2 regions of the Plantibacter sp. MCCC 1A11337 genome follow, and region 1 is predicted to be linked to the other one. Evidence: predicted binding sites of a transcription regulator. Region 1 holds the regulator's gene; the other holds the start of a gene.
The links. Region 1 encodes HspR, which represses chaperone genes until heat shock. Its sites were predicted from a motif close to AAGTTGAGTCNNNNNGACTCAACTT; they were not measured.

Region 1 (7,216 bases):
GCGCCTCGGTGATGGACTTCACGATCGACAGCCCGAGGCCGACGCCTGGCCGCGCGTCGTCGCGGACCTCCCTGGCCCGGAAGAAGCGATCGAAGAGCTGCCGCTGGTCGTCCGGCGAGATGCCGATGCCGGTGTCCGCGACGTTGACGGTGCAGGTCTCGCCGTCCACCGCGACGGTCACCGCGACCCGTCCACCCCGCGGGGTGTACTTCACCGCGTTCGACAGCAGGTTGTCGAGGACCTGGCGGAGCCGGCCGCCGTCGCCCTCCAGTTCCACGTGGGGAGGGATCTCGGCCCGAACGGCGACACCGGCCTCCGACGCCTGCGGCAGGATCGCGGCCGCGCTCGCCCGGGCGATGTCGGCGACGTCGGTGAGGGCGATGCGCACCCGCATCTCGGCGTCCCCCGCCGCGAGCAGGTCGCCGATGATCGCGTACAGCTGCTCCGCGTTGCGCTGGATCGTCGAGACCTCGCGCTCCAGTCCGAGCTGCCGGAGGTCATGTCCCTCGGTGAGGAGGTCGAGGTAGCCGATGATCGACGTCAACGGGGTGCGGAGCTCGTGCGAGACGTCGATGAGGAACGCTTCGCGCAGCGCCACCGCATTGGCGAGGTCGGTGACGTCGTGCCCGACCGTGATGGTGCCCACGAACGCGCCGTCGTCGGTGTGCACCTGTCGCGCGTTGCCGATGATGGCGCGCTGGTCTCCCGGCTCGCCGATCCAATACAGTTCGCCGCGGAAGCTCTCCCCGCGCAGCGCCCGGTTGATGACCTGCTTCTCGGGCGACACCCGAGTCTTCCGGTCCGGTCCGTACACGTGGACACCGGCGCGGGTCTTCCGGTCGAACCCGGCCAATTCGGCTTGCTCGTACGTCGCCGCGTTGCGGAGCGCCGCCGTGCCGTCGGGCCGGAAGAAGGCGACGGCGGCGTCGACGGATTCCGAGACCGTCGTCGCGATGGCCGCCGCCTCCGTCGCCGCGGCGAGGGCGATTCGCGCCCGTCCCTCATGGGCGCGGAGCTGACGCGCGGCCAGATGCACGGTGACGGTCATGATGAGGACGAGGGCCGGCAGGATGCAGATCGCACCCCACCCGCCAGGCGTCGTCGGCCATGCACCGGCGCGCGCCACCGGGATGAGGGAGACGAAGATCGCTCCGAAGACCGGGACGGGCAGGGCCGAGACCCCGAACCCACCCGCGAGCCAGAGGACCGGGATCACGATGAGGAGACCCGACGTCGGCAGGTTCGGCAGGGTGTCGCGGAAGAAGCCGACGGCGAGGATGTCGATGGTCGGCACCAGCACGAGCAGGCCACGGAGCGCGCCGGACGGTGGCACGGCGAAGAGCAGGGACGTGGCCGCGGCCGTCAGGGAGAGCCCGATGAGGAAGTCGGGCTCCAGCAGGGTCCAGGTCGAGGTCAGGCCGATGTACAGCCCGAGCATCAGGATCGAGGCGATGAACGCGAACTGCGCTCCGGCGAAGAGGTGGTTCGTCCGCGGGAGGGGTGCGGCGGCCGCCGCCGGGACGGAGATGCCGACGGCTGGCGACGCGGGTCGTGGAGCGGCGGCAGGTCGAGCCGGGGCGGGCCGGGCCGGGCCGGCTTGAACGTGACCCGCCTGCATGGGGGCTGGCCGGGCGCCGCCACGATCACGGAATCGTGGATCCTGGGGCTGACGCTGGGCCATGGCTGCTCTCCGGAAGGGGACGAGCGATCACCGGGCTCGGGCCGCTCACTCCCGAACCCTACCCGGTGTGCGGACCGCGCTCCGAAACCGTTGACAGCAGGCGGCTCAGGTCGGCACGTGATCGGGCCGCCTGGGCGGGTACACCCAGGTGACCATCACCACCGAGATCATCATGAGGAGGAACCACGAAACCAGCTTGGTGAGCGGGACGAGCTGCCAGCCGTCCTCCTGATTCGGGTACAGCCAGGCGCCCGTGATCGTCCCGATGTTCTCCGCGATCCAGATGAAGCAGGCCACGAGCAGGAACGCCAGCAGCACGGGCATGCGGTGCGTCCGACGGAACACGCGGAAGTGCATCATCGTCCGTGCGAACACGAGGAGGACGGCAGCGAGCAGCACCCATCGCAGATCGACGACGTAGTGCTGGCTGAAGAAGTTGACGTAGATGCCGGCGGCGATGATCGTCGTGAGCCACACCCGTGGATAGCGGTCGAACCGCAAGTCGAAGAGCCGGTACACGCGGACCATGTACGACCCGACGGCCGCGTACATGAACCCGGTGTACAACGGCACGGAGCCGAGGTGCAGGACCCCGCCGCCGTCGTACTCCCACGACCCGATCCCGGTCTTGAACAGCTCCATACCCGTCCCGACGATGTGGAACAGGACGATCACCCAGAGTTCGCGACCGGTCTCCAGCCTCGTGGCGATCATGACCACCTGGATCACGATCGCAGCGATGACGAGCGCGTCGTTCCGGGCGAGCCAGACGTCGTCGGGGTACCAGAGGCGGGCGGCGACGATCACGGTGAGCATCGCTGCGCCGAAGATGCACGCCCACGCCTGTTTCGCCCCGAAGACGAGGAACTCGACGGCTTTCGCCCGCGCACCACCGTCGGGGGCGTCGCGCAGGAGCCGGTTGGCCCGGTCGTCGATGCAGCGCTCGACCGCGGTCAGTTCGTGCTGGTCCGCCCGGCGTGCGTCGCGACCCGCTCCGTCTGCGGGGGTGGGCGGCTCGGACATCGGGCCAGCATACGGGCACATTCGGCGCCGCACCTGGGACGTCGGGACCACCCCGACGCGGGCTGCGACGTCGCGCATCGAGCGCCTCTGGAACGCCGCCTGACGCACATGACTCCTGCAACGCCCGTCCGGACTGTCGACGATGCCGGCGCTCGAGCGGCCGGTGCTCGTCGAGCGGTCCAAGCAGCAGGAGTTACGGACGCGGCTCGCCGGCGGCCCGGGGGCGCGAGATCGTCACCGTGAACTTCTGGTTGCGCGCGAGCTGCGTCGTCGGGCCGACGAGCCGCTCGAGCGCCGCCCGGTAGCCGAGGTGCGAGTTCCACACGACGGCGAGGGTGCCACCCGGCTGCAGGACACGCGCGGCCTCGGCGAACAGGTCGTGCGCGACGCCCGTGTGCACGGTGGTCCCGCTGTGGAAGGGCGGGTTCAGGACGATGAGGTCGGCTGACGCGTCCGGCTGCATCGACAGGCCGTCGTCGCGGAGCACCGTGATGCGCTCGGCCAGTCGGCGGTCGGTGTCGTCGTTGGCGGCGATGGTCGCGGTGGTCGAGGCGACCGCTGCGGCGGACTGGTCGGTCGCGATGACCGCGAGCTCGGGTCGGGCGATGGCGAGCGACACCGCGAGGACGCCGGTGCCGCAGCCGAGGTCGATGGCCGTCCGGGCGTCGGACGCGATCTCCGGCAGCGCCTCGAGCAGGAAGCGGGTGCCGATGTCGAGCTTCGTCCCCGCGAACGCCGCGCCGGTGGCGGCGATGGTCAGGCCGATGTCGGCGTGGTGTTCGGCCCGCAGCGTGGTCGAGACCGTGGTGTCGGCCTCGTCACGCTCTCCCTCGACGGCGGGGGTCACCGGGTCGCTGGCGCGGAGCACCCGGGACTTCTGCCGGGCGAGGCTCGCGGTGACGGTCGAGAAGCTCCGACCGAGGACCTTGTTCATCGCGGGCGTCAGGTGCTTCACCCGGCCACCGGCCAGGAGACGGACGTCCGCAGCGCTCCAGCGGGCCACGGCGGCGGCGATCTCGTGCAGTGCCTCGAGGTGCTTGGGCAACTGGAGGAGGACGAGCGATGCGCCGGAGAACAGCCCCTCGCCGAGCGGCAGGTTGCGGAAGCCGCCGTCGACGCCGAGCCGTTCGGCGTTGGCCGCGAGGGCACGTTCTCCGACGGCGGCGTCCTGGTGGACCCGGACGTCCGTCGCCCCGAGGAGCGCGATGGCACCGAGGGTGAGCGCCCCGTAGGCGTCGCCGACGACGACGATCTCGCCGGGCGTCGGCACCCGCCCGGCCAGGGCCTCGGCCGCTTCGTCGAGCAGGAGCCGATCGGTCGCGTCGACGGCGAAGAGGTTGGGTGCCTCGTGATCGGGGAACCGGCGCAGCGCGTCGAAGGAGAACTCGGGCATCCCCTCAGCGTAACCGGCCACGCGATACGAGGAACGGCGTCACCGTCGGCGGACGCGTCGAGCCGGCTTCTCCGCCTTCACGGCCCGGAGGACGGCCGGGAAGACGAGGACACCGAGCCCGGCGGAGACGAGGAGGTTGACGACCGTGGCGATGGCGACGCCTTGTCCGAAGGCTCGCACGGTCTCGAGGCCACTGGCGTCCTCGGCGCGGACGGACGCGATCGCACCGAACACGATCACGAGGCTGATCACCGCGAAGATGAGCTGCAGCGGGACGGTGGCCCACATGCCCCAGTGCGTGACGGCTCCTGCGCGACGCACGCCGTGACGCCGCAGGATCCGCAGGCTGAGCGCGATGCCACCGAGGAAGGCGACGACCCCGAGCGCGACGTACCCCCACACCCAGGCACCGAACGGCGGTGTGAGGAAGAGCAGGATGAACCCGAACACGCGCGAGAAGCCGTCGACCCATTCGGCTTCGCCCGCACCGAGCAGGACGCCGACGAGGATCGGGGCGCCGATCACGACGAGCGTCAGCAGCGGAAGCACGCCGGCGACGACACCGAAGTACATGAGCGGGTAGGCGGTCAGTCCGGTCAGCCGGGCGCCGCGCCGCCTCCGGGCCGTCGCGGGTGCGGTCTGCGCCGGGTCCGGCTTCGTCACCACGGGCTGCGCGCTCATGCCCCAACCCTACGCTCACACGAAAGCGCACTCGTGGTCGTCATCCATGTGGGATGACGACCACGAGTGCGCTTTCGTCGGTCACTCGGAGAGCGACGGCCGCCAGACGACGACCTCGGTCCGGCGGCGGGTGCGGGTACCGCTCCGCATCGGGACGACGCTCCCCTCCATACCTGCGGCGAACACCCGGTTGCCGGGGGTCCGCAACAGGGCGTTGGCGAGCGCGTGCTCGAGCTCCCGCACCCGACCCTGGAGCGAGCTGACCTCGTTCTCCAGGGTCAGGATGCGGGAGATGCCCTCGAGGCTGACGCCCTCCGCACTGAGCCTGGACACCTCACGCAGCTGGGCGATGTCGCGCATCGAGTACCTGCGCGACTTCCCGGCGGTCCGCGTCGGCGACACGAGACCGAGCCGGTCGTACTGCCGGAGGGTCTGCGGGTGCATGCCGGCGAGCTCGGCAGCCATCGCGATCGCGAAGACCGGCGAATGCTCGTCCATGCTCTCTGCCCTTCCGTGTGCTGCTGGTTACTAGCCCCGAGCCCGAGCGATGAGTTCGTCGCGGGGGTTGTCCTTCGGCTCCAGCTCGTGGAACCGTTCGAGTGCTTCCTTGGCCTCGCCGCCGAGGTGCGCCGGGACGACGATCTGCACGACGGCCAGGAGGTCGCCGGTGCCCTTCGTCGTCGCGACACCGCGGCCCTTGACGCGGAGGACGCGACCGCTCGGCGTACCGGGGGCGACCCGCAGCTTGACGGGGTCGCCGCCGAGCGTCGGGACCTCGATCGTGGCGCCGAGCGCGGCCTCCACGAAGGTGACCGGTACGGTGACGCGGAGGTTCAGGCCGTCGCGTTCGAACACGGGATGCTTGCGGACACTCACGGTGACCACGATATCGCCGGGTTCGCCGCCGTCCGGACTCGGCTGCCCCTTGCCGCGCAGGCGGATCTTCTGTCCGTCCGACACGCCCGCCGGGATCTTCACCTTGATGGTGCGTCCCTCGGAGGTCTGCAGGGAGATGGTGTCGCCCTGCGTGGCCGTGATGAAGTCGATCGTCGTGTGCGCGGTGATGTCGCGGCCGGGCGTGGGTCCGCCGTAGCCCCGGAAGCCACCGGTGGTCTGGCCGAAGCCACCCTGGCCGAACATGCCGCCGAGGATGTCCTCGTACCCCTGCGGGGCCTGCTGGTAGCTGTAGCTCTGGCGACCACCGCCACCACCACCGAACATCGACCCGAAGACGTCCTCGAAGCCGCCCTGGCCGCCGCCGGCACCCGGAGCGGTGAAGCGTGCTCCACCGCCCATGGCGCGGACGGCGTCGTACTCCTTGCGCTGCTCGGGGTCGCCGAGGACCGAGTGGGCCTCGCTGATCTCCTTGAACTTCGCCTCGGCCTTCGCATCACCCGGATTGGAGTCCGGGTGGTACTGCCGGGCGAGCTTCCGGTAGACCTTCTTCAGTTCCGCCGGCGTCACGTCCTTCTTGACGCCGAGGACCTTGTAGAAGTCCTTGTCGAACCAGTCCTGACTCGCCATGGCTAGCTCGCCGGGACCGCGACGACCACCTTCGCGGCGCGCAGCAGGGTGGAGCCCAGGTGGTACCCGGTCTCCACGACGTCGAGGACGGTCTCGCCCTCGGCGCCCGGCGTGGGCTGCTGGAAGATGGCCTCGTGCACGTTGGGGTCGAAGGTCTCGCCGACCACTCCGAACGGCTTCAGCCCGAGCTTCTCGGCAGCACCGCGGAGCTTGGCCGCGATCTGCGTGAAGGGGGCGTCGCCCTCGAGGTCGCCGTGCTTCTCAGCGCGGTCGAGGTCGTCGAGCACCGGGAGCAGGACCTTGGCGACCTCGCCGGTGGTGCGCTCGCGCTCCACCTCACGGCCGGCCTCGGTGCGCTTCCGGTAGTTCGCGTACTCGGCCGTGACGCGCTGCAGGTCGCCGAGGCGTTCTGCAGCGAGCTGCTCGGCCGGGGAGAGGTCGCCGCCCTGAACGGGCTCCTCGGGAGCCGCGTTGAGGATGTCCTCGACGGTCAGCTCGTCGTCGGCGGCCGGTGCGTCGGCGTCGGCGGATTCGGCAGGTGCGCCCGAGGGGGCCGACGCGTCGGCGTCAACCCCCTCGGTGCCAGGCTGACGAACCTCGCCGGTCTCCGGGTCGATCCGTCGCTTGTCACGAATGATGGGATCGTCCTGGTTCTGGTTCTGGTTCTCGTCAGTCATGGTTACTTCTTGTCCTTGTCGTCTTCGTCCTCGACGACCTCGGCGTCGACGACGTCCTCGTCCGAGGTCGCCTCCTCAGCCGGGGCCTCGGTTCCTGCGGCGGACTCGGAGGCCTGCGCCTGGGCGTAGATCGCCTCGCCGAGCTTGACCTGGCTCTCGTTGAGCTTGTCGAACGCGGTCTTCACCGCGTCCTCGTCCTCACCGGCGAGCGCGCTCTTCAGGGCGTCGACATCAGCC
Region 2 (7,216 bases), on a different contig from region 1:
AGCGTCCCTGGGCCATCTACGACCTCGGCCAGGCGATGGCGCACTTGAGCGTCCAGGCCCACAGCGACGGCCTCTTCGCACACCAGATGGCCGGTTTCTCCGCCGACGGCATCCGCGAGGCGTTCTCGCTGCCGGACGGCCTCCTTCCGTTCACCGTCACCGCGCTCGGCGAGCTCGGCGACCCGGAACTCCTGCCCGAGGGCATGCTCCGCGACCGCGAGACCGCTCCGCGCGAGCGTCGTCCGCTCGCCGACCTCGTGATCGTCCAGGAGTAGTCCGCTCGGTTCCTGCACCATCACGCTGCGCAGTCCGGTCCGCCGGGCTGCGCAGTCGTGGTTCGCGGGGCTCATCCGTCATCGCTCGAGGTAGGCCGGTGACGACGCAGTCCAACAGCCGACACGATGAACAACGCAGTCAAGGCTGCTCCCACGCATGATCGCAAGATGAGTTCTCCAGTCGCGCCCCAGTGGGCCCCGTAGACGATCATGCTGACTGTCGCGAGACCGGCGAGCAGGGCAGCGAGAGCGCTCATCGAAGGTCGTTCCGTCAGACGCCACCAATCGCGCGACGTATCCGGCTCCGTTGCACCGCGTGACTGGCGTGCTATAGCCCATACGCCGACCCCTTGAAACACCGCGACCACGGAGCCGCCGTCCGCCGTTCCAAACTGAACTGGCGCAGCCAGGAGACCAACGACGAGGCACACTCGTACCAACCGCGAGCGTATCCTCTCATGCTCAATCCGATTCCACATATGAAATATGTAAGTATATCTTGATCAGCGTCCGACAACTCGATCGGTCAAGGACAGGTGACGGTCGAGGAGACCGCCCCCGTCCGCTCAACGCAGGCGGACATCCAACCGCCTGTCGAAGGGCGTGTCCGACACGCCGTTACAGCCCCGCGACGAGGTTGATGACGGTCGCGAGGATCACGGAGCCGAAGAGGTACGACAGCAGGGTGTGTTTGAGCACCGTGCGGCGCAGCTCACTGGACCGCAGCGTCGTATCGGAGACCTGGTACGTCATGCCGAGGTCGAACGAGAGGTAGGCGAAGTCGCTGTACTGGGGCGCCTCCTCCTGGTTGAAGTCGATGCCGCCCTCCGGAGCAGCGAAGTACATGCGTGCGTACCTGAGGGTGTAGATCGTGTGGATGAGCGCCCACGACATGGCGACGCTCAGCACCGAGAACCCCGCCAGCAGGCCCTGTTCGATGCCGGTCGACGCCCGCGCCTGCAGGATCACGACGCTGAGGGCGACGAGGCTCCCGACGCTCGCCAGCACGATGAGGACCTCGCTCGTCGTCCGTCCAGGTTCCTCCGAGGTCGCATGCTCGCGCGTGCGTGCCGGGTCCATCCGCCAGATACGCGCCCAGAGCGAGACGATGAAGACGACGCACGTGGCTCCCCAGCCGGCCAGGATCGCCCCCGCCCAGAACCAGGTCAGGCCAGTGACCACCCCGACGCCCAAGCCGATGACGGCGGACAGGATCAGGCGGAGTTTCGCGCCGTGCCGCAGGGCGATCGGTCCGGACGTCGATGAGCTCACGAGCTGATCGTGGCACCGTCCGCGGAGTGCGTGACGCAGACTCGCGGCCGACGCCGCACCTCACACCGCTTCGACGAACAACTCCTCCAACTCGGCGAAGACGCCGACGGCGAGGCGCTCGAACTGCTCGGCGCTCAGCCGGATCGTCTCGCCCGGGACGAGGCCGGTGAACGACGCCCCTTCGGCGTACTGCAACACGGTCCCCACCGTGAACACCCGGTCGTGGTGGAGGATCGACGCGACGATGAGTTCGAGCTCGTTGAGGGCCCCGGGACCTTTCCCGAGCACCGAGCGCACCCGGTGGACGAACGGCCGGTCGAGCACGAGGGTGAGACCGGTGAAGAACTCGGGGTCGACCACGGCCAACGCTGCGGGGTCCGCCCCGGCCTCGGCCAGCGTCTCGCGTCCGGCGACCAGCGCGGCGATCATCGTCTTCGCCTGGTCGACCTCTCGCTGTTCGAAGGTCTTGCGTCCCAGCATGGGTGTCTCCTCGGCGTCGCGGATCGGGTGCGCTTCACGCTACTCCCCGGCATGCCCGGATCGCAGCAGACCTCGCGCGTCCGGTGGTCAGGCCCGCTTCCGCTCGCGACGCGGGACGTGGAGCGACACGACGCCGGCGTCGCGGTTGATGCGACGGGCCTGCGCCCGCCAGATGAGCGCGAAGGCGACGACGAGCACGATCATGGCCGGGACGACGAGCACCTTGAGCACCGGCATGGCCGGGAACAGCAGCCCCCAGAGCACGGTGTTACCGTCCCACAGGCCGTGCATGACCGCGACGAGCAGGTAGGTCAGGAGCACCCCCACGGTGATCCGGAACCGTCCGTTGCGTGCAGCGGCGAACACCGCGGCGGCGAGCAGCGCCGTCCACAGTGGGTGGCCGACCGGGTCGAAGATCGTCCGGGCGAACGCGGCTCCGGCCGCCTGGAACGCCGGGTGCGTGAGGATGGTCTCGAGGGGTGGTGAGCCGGCGGCGAGCTTCTGCGATGCTTCGACGCCGGCCGCCCATCCCTGTCCGATGTACCAGAGGTTCTCGAGGACGGCGAAGCCGATGCCGACGGCACCGCCGACGAAGAGCCCACCGCGGGCGGTCTTCACCGGCAACCGCCATGCCACGATCACGACGGCGATGATCTTCGCCAGTTCCTCGGCGACCCCGGCGAAGAAGAGCCCGATGTCGTGCGGGTTCTCGCCGGCATCGGTCGCGGCGACGCCGATGAGGGAGTCGAAGGTGCTGCCGAGCGTGATGGCGATGAAGCCTCCGACCAGCACCGCCCAGAGGAGCGTCGCCGTCGTGACGCCGTCGCCCGACTGGAGACGTCGAGCCATGATGAGCAGCAGGGTGGACGCGGCCAGCCCTGAGCCGAGCAGGATCCACGCGGGGACCACCGCCGGGTTGCCGAGGAGCACGTGCGGCACCAGCAGCAGGAACAGCCAGAGCGCCAGGCCGCCGAAGAAGAACCAGGCGGGGGCGTGTGCGTGACGCCAGAGGGGCGCGGCGGTGCCGCTGGTCTCGGGCGTCGTGATCGGGGCTGCGTGCGACATCGTGTCCTCTCAGGGCGCGCCGACCGGGCCCACCGCGAGGATCACGCTAGTGCGCGGCATCCGTCGGGCACCAGGGGTTTCCTCCCCCACTCGGGGGTCAATGCCAGCGCGGTGCTGTCGCGCGAGCGCAGGGCAGACGCGCGAGCGCACCCCTCCGGAGGGGCGCGCTCACGTCGATAGGCTGCGCTCGGGTCAGCGCACCGCGCTGGCCGCAAGCAGCCGGGCTAGGCCGGGACCACCGCTCGCTCGACCGTGAGGCCGTCGCCGTCGCTCGCGAGCCCGACGTGGACGGTGTCGCCGTCGCGGATCGAGCCGTCGAGGATCGCCCGCGCGAGGCGGTCGTCGATCTCCCGCTGCATGAGTCGACGCAGCGGACGCGCGCCGTACATGGGGTCGTATCCGCGCTCCGCGAGCCACGCACGCGCATCGGGCGTGACCGCGAGGTGCAGCCGACGCTCGCCCAGTCGACGCTGCAGGCGATCGATGTAGAGCTCGACGATCTGGCCGAGCTCCGCTTCGCTGAGCGGCTGGAACACGACGATGTCGTCGAGACGGTTGATGAACTCCGGTTTGAAGGCCTGGCGCACGAGCTGCTGGACGGCCTCCTCCTTCTGCTCGAGCGAGAGCGATGCGTCCATCAGGTACTGCGAGCCGAGGTTGGACGTCAGCACGAGGATGACGTTCCGGAAGTCGACGGTGCGCCCCTGTCCGTCCGTCAATCGGCCGTCGTCGAGCACCTGGAGGAGGATGTCGAACACCTCGGGGTGCGCCTTCTCGACCTCGTCGAGCAGCACGACGGAGTACGGGCGTCGACGGACGGCCTCGGTGAGCTGCCCTCCCTGCTCGTAGCCGACGTACCCCGGAGGTGCACCGACGAGCCGGGAGACCGAGTGCTTCTCGCCGTATTCGGACATGTCGATGCGGACCATGGCCTTCTCGTCGTCGAAGAGGAACTCGGCGAGCGCCTTCGCCAGCTCGGTCTTGCCGACGCCGGTGGGGCCGAGGAACATGAAGGAGCCGGTCGGGCGGTCGGGATCGGAGATGCCGGCCCGGGTGCGCCGGACGGCGTCGGACACGGCGGCGACCGCACGGTGCTGCCCGATGAGTCGGCGGGACAGCTCCTGCTCGAGGTGCAGCAGTTTCTCCGTTTCGCCCTGCAACAGGCGACCCACGGGGATGCCGGTCCACGCGGCGATGACGGCGGCGATGTCCTCGGCGGTCACCTGGTCGTTGACCATCCGGGGTTCGCCGTCGGTGTCCTGCTCGGCCGACTCCGCGAGCGCGAGTTCGCGTTCGAGCTGCGGGATGTCGGCGTAGAGCAGCTTGGACGCCTGTTCGAGCTTGCCCTCGCGCTGGGCGCGTTCGGCCTTGCTCCGGGCGGCGTCGAGCTGCTTCTTGAGGTCGCCGACCCGGTTGAGGCTCGCGCGCTCGCGCTCCCAGCGCGCCTGCAGTTCGCCGAGCGCGGCCTGGCGGGTCGCGAGGTCCTCCCGAAGGCGGGCGAGGCGCTCCTTCGAGGCGTCGTCCTTCTCCTTCTTGAGGGCGAGCTCCTCGAGCTTCAAACGGTCGACGCTGCGTCGGAGCTCGTCGATCTCGACGGGGGCCGAGTCGATCTCCATGCGCAACCGGCTGGCAGCCTCGTCGATGAGGTCGATCGCCTTGTCGGGCAGCTGCCGCGACGTGATGTAGCGGTTGGACAGGGCTGCCGCCGCGACGAGCGCGTTGTCGGCGATGGCCACCTTGTGGTGCGCCTCGTACCGCTCCTTGAGGCCGCGGAGGATGGCCACCGTGTCCTCGACGCTCGGCTCCGCCACGAACACCTGCTGGAAGCGACGCTCCATGGCGGCGTCCTTCTCGATGAACTCGCGGTACTCGTCGAGCGTGGTCGCGCCGATCAGCCGCAGCTCGCCGCGGGCGAGCATGGGCTTCAGCATGTTGGCCGCCGCGACGGACCCCTCGCCGCCGCCGGCACCCATGAGGACGTGGAGCTCGTCGATGAAGGTGATGATCTGTCCGTCGGACTCGTCGATCTCCTTGAGTACGGCCTTGAGGCGTTCCTCGAACTGCCCGCGGTACATGGCGCCGGCCACGAGCGCGGAGAGGTCGAGGGAGATGAGCTGCTTGCCCTTGAGGCTCTCGGCGACGTCGCCCGCGACGATGCGCTGGGCGAGGCCTTCGACGACGGCGGTCTTACCGACGCCGGGCTCGCCGATGAGGACGGGGTTGTTCTTGGTGCGCCGCGTGAGGACCTGGCTCACGCGGCGGATCTCGGCGTCGCGGCCGATGACCGGATCGAGCTTGCCGGAGGCGGCGATCTCGGTCAGGTTGACGCCGTACTGCTCGAGCGCGCTGCGCTGATCCTCTTGCTGAGGCGTCTGGCCTGCTGGCATGGGTAGGATCTCCTGTTCAAAACTTGAGTGAATCTGACTCAAGTTTACCACCGCCACTCCCCGCCGACAAGGTGCGATCGGCGGGTGACCTTCAGCGCATCGAAGGGTAGGCTTACCTATCGATGCCTCGCCTCAGTGAACAGACCCCCGACTCGATCTTCATCCTCCTCGCAGCCGTCGTCCGGCGCATCGAGCAGGTGAGCCCGAGCTATCGGCGCTTCACGTTCACGGGCCCCGAGGTCCAGCACATCGCGGACAACCGCCACGATCAGCGCATCAAGCTGCTCTTCCCGCTGCCCGACACCGGTTTCGACGAGCTGCCGATGCACGACGACTGGTACCAGGCCTGGCGGCTGCTGCCCAACGACAAGCGTCACCCGATGCGCACGTACACGATCCGCGAGGTCCGGCCGGAGCTCGCCGAGTTCGACGTCGACATCGCCCTGCACGGCCGCGTCGGCCCCGCGTCCACCTGGGCGATGGACGCGAAGGTCGGCGACGAGCTCGTCGTCAACGTCCCGAACGCCCGGTCGGCCGTCCCGGCCGGCGGCATCGACTGGCATGCGCCGGCCACCGTCGACCAGGTGCTCCTCGCCGGCGACGAGACGGCCCTGCCCGGGATCGCCGGGATCCTCGAGCGCCTGCCGAGCACCGCGCGCGGGATCGCCGTCGTCGAGCTGCCGCACGAGGACGACATCGCCGCCCTGTCCACGAAGCCCGACGGGATCGAGGTCGTCGTCCTCCCGCGCGGCGACCAGCCCGTGGGCACCCTGCTCATCCCCGAGGTCGAGCGCATCGCGAGCCGCCTCGCGCCGAGCGTCGACACCGCCACGATCGCCACGCAGCCGGCACTCGAGGACGTCGACGTCGACACCGAGCTGCTCTGGGAAGCACCGGTCAACGCGACCGGAGGCCCCGTCCTCGAGAGCGCACCGCTCTATGCGTGGCTCGCCGGAGAGGCGTCGGCCATCAAGACGCTCCGCCGACACCTCGTCTCCGGGTGCGGCGTCGACCGCAAGTCGGTCGCGTTCATGGGCTACTGGCGACACGGCAAGGCCGAAGACAACCGATGAGCCGGTGAGCGCCGACCTCGACAGCCTGCGGCTCCCGACCGCGGCCGCCCGCGCACGAGAGACGTCGACCGGCATCGCCCGATCGACCGCCTCACGCTGGCTCCTCCTCGTCGCAGCGCTCGTCGTGCTCGCCGCCATCGCCGTCGGCAGCCTCTTCATCGGCTCGGGGACCATCAGTGCCGCAGATGTGTGGCGCGCCCTCACGCAGGGCGGCGACGACACCAACGCGATCCTCGTCACCGGGTTCCGGGTGCCGCGCATGCTCCTGGCCATCGGCGTCGGAGCGGCGCTCGGTCTCGCCGGAGCGATGATGCAGGCCGTCACGCGGAACCCGCTCGCCGACCCCGGCATCCTCGGCGTCAACGCCGGCGCGTACATCGCGGTCGTGCTCGCCGTCGCCATCGCCGGCACCGCCGACCTGAGCTCGTACGTGTGGTGGTCCTTCGCCGGCGCGGGCCTCGCCTCCGTCATCGTGTACGTGATCGGCTCCCGGGGCCGCGCCGGGGCAACCCCGGTCCGCCTCGTGCTCGCCGGCGTCGCGCTCTCCGCAGCGCTGCAGGGGGTGACTTTCGCCATCACGATCCGCAACCCCGACATCTTCGACAAGATCCGCTTCTGGCAGGCTGGATCACTGCAAAACCGCCAGATGGACGTGTTCCTCGGG

Region 2: the regulator HspR is predicted to act here: its motif matches at 5,500-5,524, upstream of HOW07_RS07250 (ATP-dependent Clp protease ATP-binding subunit).

The regions. Positions count from the first base shown of each region.
Region 1 is NZ_JABJWX010000002.1:906,195-913,410, reverse strand. Features, by position in the region: gene HOW07_RS11725 (cell wall metabolism sensor histidine kinase WalK) at 1-1,681, opposite strand, end outside; gene HOW07_RS11720 (DUF817 domain-containing protein) at 1,787-2,704, opposite strand; gene HOW07_RS11715 (methyltransferase) at 2,898-4,097, opposite strand; gene HOW07_RS11710 (hypothetical protein) at 4,137-4,778, opposite strand; gene HOW07_RS11705 (heat shock protein transcriptional repressor HspR) at 4,860-5,276, opposite strand; gene HOW07_RS11700 (DnaJ C-terminal domain-containing protein) at 5,307-6,302, opposite strand; gene HOW07_RS11695 (nucleotide exchange factor GrpE) at 6,305-6,979, opposite strand; gene dnaK (molecular chaperone DnaK) at 6,982-7,216, opposite strand, start outside.
Region 2 is NZ_JABJWX010000001.1:1,567,737-1,574,952, forward strand. Features, by position in the region: gene HOW07_RS07230 (nitroreductase family protein) at 1-275, shown strand, start outside; gene HOW07_RS07235 (DUF1345 domain-containing protein) at 894-1,547, opposite strand; gene HOW07_RS07240 (hypothetical protein) at 1,608-2,027, opposite strand; gene HOW07_RS07245 (PrsW family glutamic-type intramembrane protease) at 2,115-3,092, opposite strand; gene HOW07_RS07250 (ATP-dependent Clp protease ATP-binding subunit) at 3,317-5,479, opposite strand; gene HOW07_RS07255 (siderophore-interacting protein) at 5,602-6,552, shown strand; gene HOW07_RS07260 (iron chelate uptake ABC transporter family permease subunit) at 6,557-7,216, shown strand, end outside.